3 regions of the Vibrio sp. QJM3NY_21 genome follow, and region 2 is predicted to be linked to each of the others. Evidence: predicted binding sites of a transcription regulator. Region 2 holds the regulator's gene; each other region holds the start of a gene.

Evidence for each region. The regulator MetJ, encoded in region 2, represses methionine synthesis genes. The targets are predictions, from matches to a motif close to TTAGACNTNTANANGTCTAA.
Region 1: a site for MetJ is predicted at 2,364-2,383, ahead of metH (methionine synthase). Genes of this name have one in related genera too.
Region 3: a site for MetJ is predicted at 2,913-2,932, ahead of metE (5-methyltetrahydropteroyltriglutamate--homocysteine S-methyltransferase). Genes of this name have one in related genera too.

What each region holds. Positions count from the first base shown of each region.
Region 1 covers NZ_CM173513.1:324,356-328,479, forward strand. Annotated here, with positions in the region: tRNA gene AC3CID_RS01535 (tRNA-Asp) at 15-91, shown strand; tRNA gene AC3CID_RS01540 (tRNA-Trp) at 152-228, shown strand; gene AC3CID_RS01545 (cation:proton antiporter) at 982-2,262, opposite strand; gene metH (methionine synthase) at 2,432-4,124, shown strand, end outside.
Region 2 covers NZ_CM173513.1:3,238,655-3,242,778, forward strand. Annotated here, with positions in the region: gene AC3CID_RS14495 (bifunctional aspartate kinase/homoserine dehydrogenase II) at 1-177, opposite strand, end outside; gene AC3CID_RS14500 (O-succinylhomoserine (thiol)-lyase) at 180-1,361, opposite strand; gene metJ (met regulon transcriptional regulator MetJ) at 1,570-1,890, shown strand; gene AC3CID_RS14510 (malic enzyme-like NAD(P)-binding protein) at 2,082-3,371, opposite strand; gene rpmE (50S ribosomal protein L31) at 3,704-3,922, opposite strand.
Region 3 covers NZ_CM173513.1:2,237,717-2,241,840, forward strand. Annotated here, with positions in the region: gene AC3CID_RS09890 (GspS/AspS pilotin family protein) at 1-268, shown strand, start outside; gene metE (5-methyltetrahydropteroyltriglutamate--homocysteine S-methyltransferase) at 377-2,725, opposite strand; gene AC3CID_RS09900 (LysR substrate-binding domain-containing protein) at 3,004-3,915, shown strand.

The sequences.
Region 1 (4,124 bases), 620 kb from region 2:
GAGTTGACCACTGCGGAGTGGTAGTTCAGTTGGTTAGAATACCGGCCTGTCACGCCGGGGGTCGCGGGTTCGAGTCCCGTCCACTCCGCCACTTATTCGATAACCTCGCCTAGTGCGAGGTTTTTTCGAATCTGACGTAGTAAAAAGTTTTAGGGGTGTAGCTCCAATTGGCAGAGCAGCGGATTCCAAATCCGCGTGTTGGGAGTTCGAATCTCTCCACCCCTGCCATATACGAAGCCTCAGCAGAAATGCTGAGGCTTTTTTGCATCTGTTGCTTCTACGGAGCAATGTTGGGAGCTGGATCGCCAGCCCGGTCTAATCTCCGGAGTGCTGGCTCAGTCCACCCCTGCGATATTTAAGGCTCTAGACTGCGCGTCCTAGCAGAAATGCTAGAGCCTTTTTTATGCCTGTCACCTTTAATGTAACGCTAGAAGTATTAAGTGCTCCTTTAGCTCCCCCTATTTAGTCGAATCGCTTAATACCTATTGAATACAACCTTGCTGTATTTGAAGACTTAGTCGAACACTAGAGCTTTCTGTTCAGCACTGATCTGGCTGCGTAGTTTCTGGTAGTGACTAAAGCTATTGCTGTTAGGCCTTGAGTCTCATTATTTTTTCCGGAAGAAATGCTTATGCAACGGAACTCTTTTCTAGTGGGTAGACTCGCTAGTGTTGTAGAAGAACGAGTTCTTTGCATGCTTCACTTCTAGCAAGATTTTTGTCTAAGATCGCTGTTTATCATGTCGTCTGTATCATGATTAAACATCCTTTGTAGTTATTTTGGTTCTGGCCAAATCTAGTGTTCAATCCACATTAAGGTTTCTGATTACTCTAGTACTAGTGCATAAAATATCGAAGTAAGTTCTATTGTTCATGTATACCTTTCAACTAGATCTTGAGTGAGGGGAGCTGTGAATTTGACTTTTATCAGGTATAAAAAAGGCCACCTATATTAGGCAGCCTAGTTTAATATTTTGAGATGTTAATCTAACTCTTTCTCAGCTTGTTTCGCTTTCTCTATCATCGGAGTAATTGTTGAACCTTGAACTAAGATTGAGAACACAACAACAGCGTATGTCATGACGAGGATTATCTCTTTAACATCTATTGCCTTGTCTTCAATCACCCAGATACCTGAAGGGATTGAAAGTGCCATGGCTAGAGCTAGTCCACCACGCAACCCACCCCAAGTTAAGATCTTGATTGACCAAGGGTTGTAAGTTCTAAAGCGTTTGAATCCGATATAAGACAAGAAAACACTTAGGTAGCGTGCGCTTAGCACTAGAGGTACTGCGAACGCCATTAAGATCCAGTCTTCTTGGTGGAATTTGAATAACAACATCGACATACCGATCAATAAGAACAAGACGCCATTTAAGAATTCATCTATCAATTCCCAGAAGTGGTCTAGGTGATCCTCACTCTCTTTCGAGAATCCAATAAAGCGCGTCCAGTTACCAATCATGATACCTGATACCACCATTGCTAACGGTCCTGATACATGTAGGACTTCAGCAAAGGCATAACCAGCTGTCGGAATACCTATGGTTAATAGCAACTCCATCGAGTGGTCATCGGTGTTGCTGATTAGGTAATGGAATATTAAACCTAGAACAAAGCCATAGACGATACCACCGATAGCCTCTTGGACGAATAACATGGTCACGCTACCTACAGTCGGTGCTTCTGTACCGAACGCAATGGTAAATAGGGTAACGAAGATCACTAGGCCAAAACCATCGTTGAATAGAGATTCTCCCTCGATTTGAGTAGAGATTCGTCTGGGAGCATCGAGCTTCTTCACTATAGCTAATACAGCGATTGGATCGGTTGGAGAGATTAGAGAACCAAAAAGTAAGCAATAAATTAGGTCAAATTGAATACCGATAAACTGACAGAATCCATACAGTACAAAGCCAATAAAGAATGTCGAAAACAGTGTAGCGCCAAGAGCGAGTACCGTTATTTCCCATTTCTGATCTTTTAGATTAGGTAACTTAATCCCCAAACCACCTGCAAAGAGTAAGAATCCCAGTATTCCTTTCAGGAGGAAATCTTCAAAGTTGATACTGGCAACGGTTTCTGAGGCGATGTCAGCCAATTGGAACCAATTGTTTTGTCCCGCAATGATAATTAATAGAGATAACATCATTGAGCCAGCTGTAATGGCGATGGTTGTCTGCATTTTACCAATTTTGGTATTCACGAAAGCAATAAGCATGGCAGCTGCGGACAAGAAGCATAAGGTGTAATAGACCGACATTGGGATCCCAACATGTAACAAAGTATGAATATGAATTTTCGTTGTCTCATGCTCAAATAGCAAACATTTTTTTGTCATGACTTGGTAATCAATTTCATCTTTTAGACGTCTAGACTCCTTTTTAATGTGTGGTAGGATGGAGAGATAATTAAAGGAATGAGGTTGTACCGTGGGAAGTAATGTAAGGCAAAAGATTGACGCTCTGTTGAAGCAACGAATTTTACTGATTGATGGTGGCATGGGTACCATGATTCAGGATTATAAATTGGAAGAGCAAGACTATCGTGGTGAGCGCTTTGCTGATTGGCATAGTGATTTAAAAGGTAACAACGACCTTTTGGTACTTACACAACCTAAGCTTATCAAAGATATCCATATGGAATATTTGGAAGCCGGTGCTGATATCCTCGAGACCAATACCTTTAACTCTACAACCATCGCTATGGCCGACTACGATATGGAAAGCCTTAGCGAAGAAATTAACTTTACAGCTGCAAAATTAGCTCGTGAAGCGGCAGACGAATGGACGGCAAAGACCCCAGACAAACCCCGTTTCGTAGCGGGTGTGTTAGGTCCAACTAACCGAACGTGTTCTATCTCCCCAGACGTTAATGATCCGGGCTATCGTAATGTTAGCTTTGATGAGCTTGTTGAAGCTTACTCCGAATCGACACGAGCACTTATCAAAGGCGGCTCAGATCTTATTCTTATCGAGACTATCTTCGACACGTTAAATGCAAAAGCATGTTCTTTTGCGGTTGAATCTGTTTTTGAAGAGGTAGGCATCACGCTTCCTGTGATGATCTCCGGTACCATTACTGACGCTTCAGGTCGTACGCTTTCAGGGCAGACAACAGAAGCCTTCTACAACGCCCTTCGTCATGTTAAACCTATCTCATTTGGATTGAACTGTGCATTGGGCCCTGACGAACTGCGAGAGTACGTTGGTGAGATGTCTCGTATCTCAGAATGTAACGTTTCCGCCCACCCTAACGCGGGTTTACCTAATGCGTTCGGTGAGTATGACCTTTCCCCTGAAGATATGGCTGAACACGTTAAGGAATGGGCCGAGAGTGGCTTCTTGAACCTAATTGGTGGTTGTTGTGGTACGACGCCAGAACATATACGTCACATGGCTGAGGCCGTTGAAGGCGTAACTCCACGTCAATTACCTGATTTGCCTGTGTCTTGCCGTTTATCTGGCTTAGAACCATTAACGATTGCCAAAGAATCTCTATTTGTGAACGTCGGTGAACGTACTAACGTTACCGGCTCTGCTCGATTTAAGCGATTGATTAAAGAAGAGCTCTACGACGAAGCTTTGAGTGTTGCTCGAGAGCAAGTTGAGAACGGCGCTCAGATCATCGATATCAACATGGATGAAGGGATGCTAGACGCTGAGGCGTGTATGGTTAAATTCCTTAATCTATGTGCGTCTGAGCCAGAGATCTCGAAAGTACCAGTCATGGTCGACTCTTCAAAATGGGAAGTTATCGAAGCGGGTCTGAAATGTATTCAGGGTAAAGGCATCGTTAACTCTATCTCATTGAAGGAAGGGAAAGAAAAGTTTGTCGAGCAAGCTAAACTGGTTCGTCGTTATGGCGCAGCAGTCATCGTGATGGCGTTCGATGAACTAGGGCAGGCTGATACTCGAGAGCGTAAAGTCGAGATTTGTACTAATGCCTACAATATTCTTGTTGATGAAGTAGGTTTCCCGCCAGAAGATATTATTTTTGACCCGAACATTTTCGCAGTAGCTACTGGTATTGATGAGCATAACAACTATGCGGTCGATTTCATTGAAGCAGTAGGAGATATCAAACGCGATCTCCCTCATGCGATGATCTCTGGTGGTGTATCTA
Region 2 (4,124 bases):
TTTGTCGAGCGCTTCGACAAACTCAATTAAGCGGTTGGTTGTTTTGCCTGCGGCCGATACCACCACCAAATCCGTCGCTGATGAATATTCTCTAAGAATGTTGACCACGCGTTGGTAACATTCAGGGTTCGCTAAACTGCTGCCACCAAATTTATGTAGCTGGCGAAAGGTTGCCATTATTAAGCCTCCCCTTCAGCAATAAAGCGTTGTGTTTTTTCAAACGCTTGCTTGAGATCGTCGATTAGGTCTTCCGCATCTTCAAGGCCAACAGAAAGGCGCAGTAGTTGTTGAGAAACACCCGCTTCTGCCAATGCTTCTTCGCCCATCGCACGGTGAGTCATCGACGCAGGGTGACAAATCAGGCTTTCAACACCACCCAGTGATTCAGCCAAAGAAAATAGCTCTAACTTATCTACAAAATATTTAAGTGCTTCAAAAGAGCCCGCAAACTCAAAGCTCAACATGGAACCAAAGCCCAACTGCTGTTTCTTCGCGATCTCGTGACCCGGGTGTTCAGGAAGGCTTGGGTGGTAAATAGTGCCCACCAGATCTTGTTGTTGCAGCGCCGTCAGAATTTCACGTGAACTCTCTTCGTGAACACGCATACGCGCACCTAGCGTACGAATACCACGTAGAGTCATGTAACTATCAAATGGTGTACCGGTCGCACCAATACAGTTGCCCCACCATGCAAGCTCTTCAGCGTGCTCTTCAGTTTTCGTCACGACAACGCCACCAATAACATCTGAGTGTCCGTTGATGTATTTGGTGGTTGAGTGGATAACAAAATCAGCACCCAGCTCTAAAGGCTTTTGGAACACCGGCGTCAAAAACGTGTTATCGACAGCAACCAGAGCACCAACCTCTTTCGCTTTACGGCAAGTCTCTGCAATATCAACCACACGAACCAACGGGTTCGATGGGGTTTCTATTAAGATCAATTTTGGCTTGAGCGCGATCGCCGCATCCAATGCTGCTTGATCCGATTGATCAACGAACAAAACTTTGAAGTCACCTTTTAACGAGCGGGTATTAAACAGGCGGTAAGTACCACCGTAGCAGTCGTGTGGTGCGATAATAAGATCATCACCGCCTAAGAAAGCGGATACCCACAAGTTAAGTGCCGAAGTGCCGCAGTTAGTCACCACAGCACCTTTGCCAGACTCAAGCTCAAACAATGCCGTTTCTAATAAGCCACGATTTGGGTTACCAGAACGGGTGTAATCGTACTTTGGCACTTCACCAAAAGCGGGAAACCCATAGTTAGTCGAAAGATAAATGGGTGGGACAACGGCATGGTGTTGCGTGTCTGACTCGATACCAGTACGTACTGCGATTGTTGCTGGCTTCCGGCTGCTCATAGGTGCTTCCTTACAAGTTTTGCGTCTGAGAATCACAGCGGCTTGTCGGCATTCTGCGGCTGTGTTAGATATATGTTATTCACTTTACTTTCATAAATGTGAGACGTCAACACTTCTGGACGTCTATATGTCTTTGCTTATGGCAGTAAATCCCGCTAAAATCACCACTATTAATTTATTCTAACAACTAAAGTGATGAAGGTACGCAATGGCCGACTGGAATGGTGAATACATAAGCCCATATGCTGAGCATGGAAAGAAAAGCGAACAAGTAAAAAAAATTACAGTTTCTATCCCTCTAAAAGTGTTAAAGGTTCTTACTGACGAGCGCACTCGCCGCCAGATTAATAACCTACGCCATGCAACAAACAGTGAGCTACTGTGCGAAGCCTTTCTACATGCGTACACAGGCCAACCACTGCCAACGGATGAAGATCTCCGTAAAGACCGTCCAGACGACATCCCGACTGAAGTGAAAAAGCTGATGACAGAGATGGGTATCGAATTCGAAGCGTTTGACGAAGAATAAAAACAACTCAGTCACTGGCTTCAATATTGATTCGCTATAGCTGAACCTTATTTGTCACATCATCCACTATGTTATCTGTAGCTGTTCTGTGAATGATAGACATAAAAAAACCGACTCCTATGAGTCGGTTTTTTATTATTCTTTTTCGCTCAATAGAGCAACAGTTATTACGCTATTACGCTATTAAGGCATTAAGCCATATAGTTAGCAGGCATCTCAATACGAGCTACGCCAGATTCAACGGCCGCTACTGCAACCGCTTTTGCTACGCGAGGAAGTAGACGTGGGTCCATTGGCTTAGGAATGATGTAGCCTTTACCAAACTCCAGTGCAGTCTCACCTGCAGCAGCGAGTACTTCAGCCGGAACTTCTTCTTTCGCTAGTTCACGAATCGCTTTAACCGCAGCCAGCTTCATCTCATCATTGATTTCGCTCGCACGCACATCAAGCGCACCACGGAAAATGAATGGGAAACAAAGTACGTTGTTTACTTGGTTCGGGTAATCGCTACGGCCTGTACCCATGATAAGGTCAGAACGAACTTCATGAGCAAGCTCTGGCTTGATCTCTGGATCTGGGTTTGAACATGCAAACACAACAGGCTTATCAGCCATCAGCGTGAGTGCTTTAGCTGGTAGCAGGTTAGGACCCGATACGCCCAAGAACAGGTCAGCGCCTTCAATAACATCTTCAAGCGTGCGCTTGTCCGTGTTATTTGCGAATAGCGCTTTGTATTCATTCAAGTCTTCACGACGAGTGTGGATTACACCTTTACGGTCAAGCATATAGATCTTCTCACGCTGAGCGCCACACTTAATCAGCAGTTCCATACAAGCAACAGCTGCTGCGCCAGCACCTAAACAAACGATCTTACACTCTTCAAGCTTCTTACCTTGAAGCTCAATCGCGTTCAGCATACCTGCAGCCGTTACAATCGCAGTACCGTGTTGGTCATCATGGAAAACAGGGACATCACAACGCTCAATCAGGCGACGCTCAATCTCAAAACAGTCAGGTGCTTTGATGTCTTCTAGGTTAATACCGCCGAATGTATCTGCGATATTCGCAACCGTATCAACGAACTCATCGATTGTGCGGTGTTTTACTTCAATATCGATAGAATCTAAACCAGCAAAACGCTTAAACAGTAGCGCTTTACCTTCCATAACAGGTTTAGAAGCAATAGGGCCAAGGTTACCTAGGCCAAGAATCGCTGTACCGTTAGAGATAACTGCAACCATGTTGCCTTTACCTGTGTACTTATAAACGTTATCAACGTTCTGTGCGATCTCGCGAACAGGCTCAGCCACGCCTGGGCTGTATGCAAGTGCTAGGTCTTCTGCAGAGTTTGCAGGCTTCGTCAGTGCTACGGCAATTTTGCCTGGAATTGGGAACTCATGGTAATCAAGAGCTTGCTGACGGAATTGTTCTTGAGGCGATAACGCTTGAGAGGATTGATCTTGGCGGCTGTCTTCAGACATAGGTGTAGGTTCCTAGGATATTATTATTTGGGGGATCTTGTTCATGTTAATAGATGTACTTCAAAGTTCCTAGGTGGTTAAAGCCTCTGTCTCATTAAAAAACGAGATTTCACTACTAATAAGACCAGTGAGCAGTTGAAATTACTGTCGCTTGTTGAACTTTCGAGCGGATTTCGAGAGTGGAGTATTGGGTGTAAGTTATGAAACAAAACTCAAGCGGGTTGCCTGTCGTTTTCGAGAAGTTGATGGTTGAATATGATTCAGCGTTTTCTTAGATTTCAGGCAACAAAAAAGGACACCGAAGTGTCCTTTTTATGTCTAAATAGCGAGAATTACTTCTTGCTAGAAAGAGCACCGAAACGCTTGTTGAAGCGATCAACACGGCCGCCAGTATCTACGATACGTTGCTTACCAGTGTAGAATGGGTGACATTTGTCACATACGTCTAGGTGGATAGATTCTTTTGCAAGCGTTGAGTTGAACTCAAATGTGTTGCCGCAAGAACAAGTTGCAGAAACTGCTTTGTATTCTGGGTGGATACCAGTTTTCATGGGATAACCTCAAGTAGGCCGTGTCGCTATACGATTCTAAGCCGCACACCACACGTAGTTAAAAAATAAAATAAAGACACCGCTGCATCACTAAACTGCGATAAAGCCATACCTTTAAGGCGCAGTATAGTAATGAATCTATAAGGCAGGATCAACTGATTTGATACATTTTTCACCAATAGCCTCTTTTATTTCCTTTGTC
Region 3 (4,124 bases), 1.0 Mb from region 2:
GCCGATTGAGTATGGCCCGCTATCGGTCATGCGCGTACTGGCAAAAAACACGGTTATCGAAATCATGATGATCTACAACCAAGATGCAAAAGGTGCTAAACCTTTAAACCAAGTTGTAGACATGAGTGTGAATAGCTACTGCACCAACTCTGAAGTAAGAGCAAATCTCGACATGGGCTTGGCTTACAACATCAAGATTCGCAACACTCGCGGACAACTGATCGTTGAGAAGCTGATCAGTAAAGAGACGTGTCAAAGTAGCAGCTAGTTTCTAGCTCGAAATTCGAACAAGTATAAAACCAGAAGGCCTCGCAAATGCGAGGCCTTTGTTGTGGTTCATCGTGGATTAACGGATCAATCAAAATCTTAGACTGAATTATACCTCAGCTGATTCCCACTCTTTACGCAGTGTCTTCGTCGCCGAAACTAAGTTAGTGAGTGCCGCTTCTGTCTCTGCCCAGTTACGAGTCTTTAATCCGCAATCAGGGTTTGCCCACAAACGTTCTGCTGGAATTTTCTCTGCCGCTTTCTTAAGTAAATCAACAATCCACTCTTCTGACGGAATGTTTGGCGAGTGAATATCGTAAACACCCGGTCCAATCGCATTCGGGTAGTTGAACTCTTCAAACGCTTTCAGTAGCTCCATGTTCGAGCGAGAAGTCTCAATGGTAATCACATCGGCATCTAGCGCGGCTACTGAATCAATGATCTCGTTGAACTCGCTGTAACACATATGGGTATGGATCTGAGTTTCTGGTTTAGCACTCGCCGCTGAGATCTTAAAGGCATCGACCGCCCACTCTAGGTATTCTGCGTGGTCGCGCTTTTTCAGTGGTAAACCTTCACGAATAGCAGGTTCATCGATTTGAATAATGTTGATACCTGCATCTTGCAAATCAGACACCTCATCACGCAGAGCAAACGCCAGTTGGTTAGTGATCTCTTTGCGTGAGATGTCTTCACGTGGGAATGTCCAACATAGAATAGTGACGGGTCCTGTCAGCATGCCTTTCATCTGCTTTGAAGTCAGAGATTGAGCATAGGTCGACCATTCTACCGTCATCGGTTTCTCACGTTCTATATCCGCGACCACAATCGCTGGCTTCACGCAGCGAGAGCCATAGCTTTGTACCCAACCAAACTTGGTGGTTTGAAAGCCTGCTAGATTTTCCGCAAAGTACTCCACCATGTCATTACGTTCAGCTTCGCCATGAACAAGCACATCCAAATCCAGTGCTTCTTGACGCTTAACAGCATCTGCGATGTGACCTTTCAGTGCAGTGTTGTATTCCGACTCATTCAGTTTTCCAGTGCGGTAAGCACTGCGTTGAAGACGAATTTCCCCTGTTTGTGGGAACGAACCAATGGTTGTGGTTGGTAATAGCGGTAAACCCAACACCTCAGACTGATGCGCTGCGCGTTCTGCGTATGGAGCACTGCGCTCTGCTAGTGCTTTAGTAATGGTATTGAGTCGAGCTTGAACTTGCGGCTTATTCACATGAGTCGCGCTCTTACGTGCAACGATAGGTTGGCTGTAAGTCTCACACGCCAAAATGGCATTTTGATCGCCGTCTAACGCCGCACCCAATAAGCTCACCTCGGTCACTTTCTGTTTTGCAAAGGCAAACCAACTCTTCACTTCTTCGCTAAGCGTCTCTTCTAACTCCAAATCTACTGGGCTATGCAGCAGCGAACATGAACTTGCCACCCACAGCTTGTCTCCCAGCTTCTCTTTCACAGGTTGCAGTAACTCAAGCTGAGAAGCTAAGTCTGCTCGCCAAACATTGCGTCCATTGATTGCACCCGCAGAAAGTACCCAATCTTCCGGTAACTTATTCACCACTTCATCAAGTTGCTGCGGTGCGGCAGCCAAGTCGATGTGTAAGCCGTTGACGGGCAATTCCACGATCTTGCCTAACGTATCAGTCACAGAATCAAAGTAAGTGGTCAGCAATAGTTTCACATCGCCTTGAATCACTTGATAAGCCAGTTTGAATGAATCAGCCCACTGCTTTTCAAGTTCCAGAGAAAGGATAGGTTCATCGATTTGCACCCACTCAACGCCCAACTTGGCGAGTTTTGCCAAAATCGCTTGGTAAGCAGTAAGCAAACGTGGAAGCAAGGTTAAGCGGTCAAAGCCCTCTTCCACTTCTTTGCCTAGATATAAGTAAGACAGCGGGCCGAGAAGGACTGGCTTCACCTTATGCCCGGCTTTAATCGCTTCACTCACTTCGTCAAACAATTGTGGCCAACTCACCTCAAACGAATCGTCTTTGCTGAACTCAGGAACAATGTAGTGGTAATTGGTGTTGAACCACTTAGTCATGTCAGAAGCCGCCGAACTGTCTTTAGTGCCATCATTAGACGTATGCGTACCACCGCAACAGGTAGACTGAACTTGAGACTGACCACGGCCAACACGAAACAAGGTATCCAGATCTGGGAAGGCTTTTTCATCTTCAGAACCACCAGCATGACGCTTTGGAACGTGGCCTAGAAGTAGAGTCGTTGTCAGAACATGGTCGTACCATGCGAAGTCACCCGCAGTTGCAAAGCTTAGATTCGCGTCAGCTTGTACATTCCAGTTACGATTTCTTAATTCGCTGCCGAGTTGCTTGAGCTCAGATTGATCGATTTCACCGCGCCAGTATTTCTCGAGCGTGAATTTAAGTTCGCGTTTTTCACCAATGCGTGGGTAGCCAAGAATATGCGTTGTTGTCGTCATGAGTCTGTTCCTTATTCGATAATTTTAATTTCCGGTCAGACTGCCTTTGATGTTTTAATTTTCCACAAAGGCGTCTGGATGGCTAAACTATCACCTTAATCCGATCTATGGACAACGTCCAAATATTCATCTTGTTTATTAATAATATTCATCTTTAATCATTCAAAGATGAACAATTTAAATCCGTCTGGACATCTAGACGTTTACAAAAGATCAAAAACACCGTAGGGTGATTATTAAGAAATATTGAATTGGCTTAGGGAATATGAGGAATACTCATGATAGAGCTTAAACACCTTCGAACATTGACCACCTTGAGAGACAGCGGATCGTTAACAGCCACTGCGACCTCTCTTCACCTGACTCAGTCGGCGCTTTCTCATCAATTAAAAGATCTTGAAGCGCGTATTGGCGGTCAGCTTTTCCTACGAAAAACTAGGCCAGTAAAATTCACCTCTGAGGGTGAGATCTTGCTTAAGCTTGCCGATGAAATACAGCCAAGAATAGCTAAAGCAGAGAACGAACTCGCAAGCCTGAAAGAGGATGTGAATGGTCGCTTGCACATGGCGATTGAGTGTCACTCATGCTTCCAATGGCTAATGCCCGCTTTGAAAGAGTACCAAGTTGCTTGGCCAAGCGTGACGCTCGATTTCTCGTCAGGCTTTGGTTTTGAGCCGCTGCCCGCATTAATGGCAGGTGAGTTAGATTTGGTGATCACCTCTGATATTCAACCGCGTTCGGAAGTCCATTACGAACCGCTTTTTGATTTCGAGATGCGTTTGATTACAGCAATCAATTCACCTTTGGCCGAAAAATCGAGCATTGATCCGCAAGATCTTAGCGATATCACTATGCTCACCTACCCGGTTCAAAAACAGCGTTTAGATGTCGTGAAGCACTTTTTGCAGCCAGCGGGTGTTGAACCTAAAAAATGGAAACAGGCAGACAACACACTAATGCTGGTTCAAATGGTGTCGGCAGGGCTCGGAGTTGCAGCTTTGCCTAACTGGGCAATTAGTGAATTTTCAAGACAAGGACTCATTGCCAGCAAACCATTAGGCAAAGGGCTTTCAAGAAGGTTGTTCGCAGCGGTAAGAAACTCAGAAAAAGACAAACGTTACCTGCAAGCTTTCTTTAGCACGGCAAGACAGCAAAGTAAGAGTCACCTAGATGGCATTGAGGTCGTTTAAGAGACTCGTTGTTGGGTTAGTTTATGCCTGCGTTGAACCTGATAGGCATGCGCCAGAAACAAAAAAGTCACAGATTATCTGTGACTTTTTTCTTTTAGCTTTAGTACCGACAATGGCGGTACTTGTTCATTCACGATACTAGCTCACTCTCGATAACTAGTTCATTCTCGATAACTGGCTCACAATCGATAACTAACTCGCTATCAATA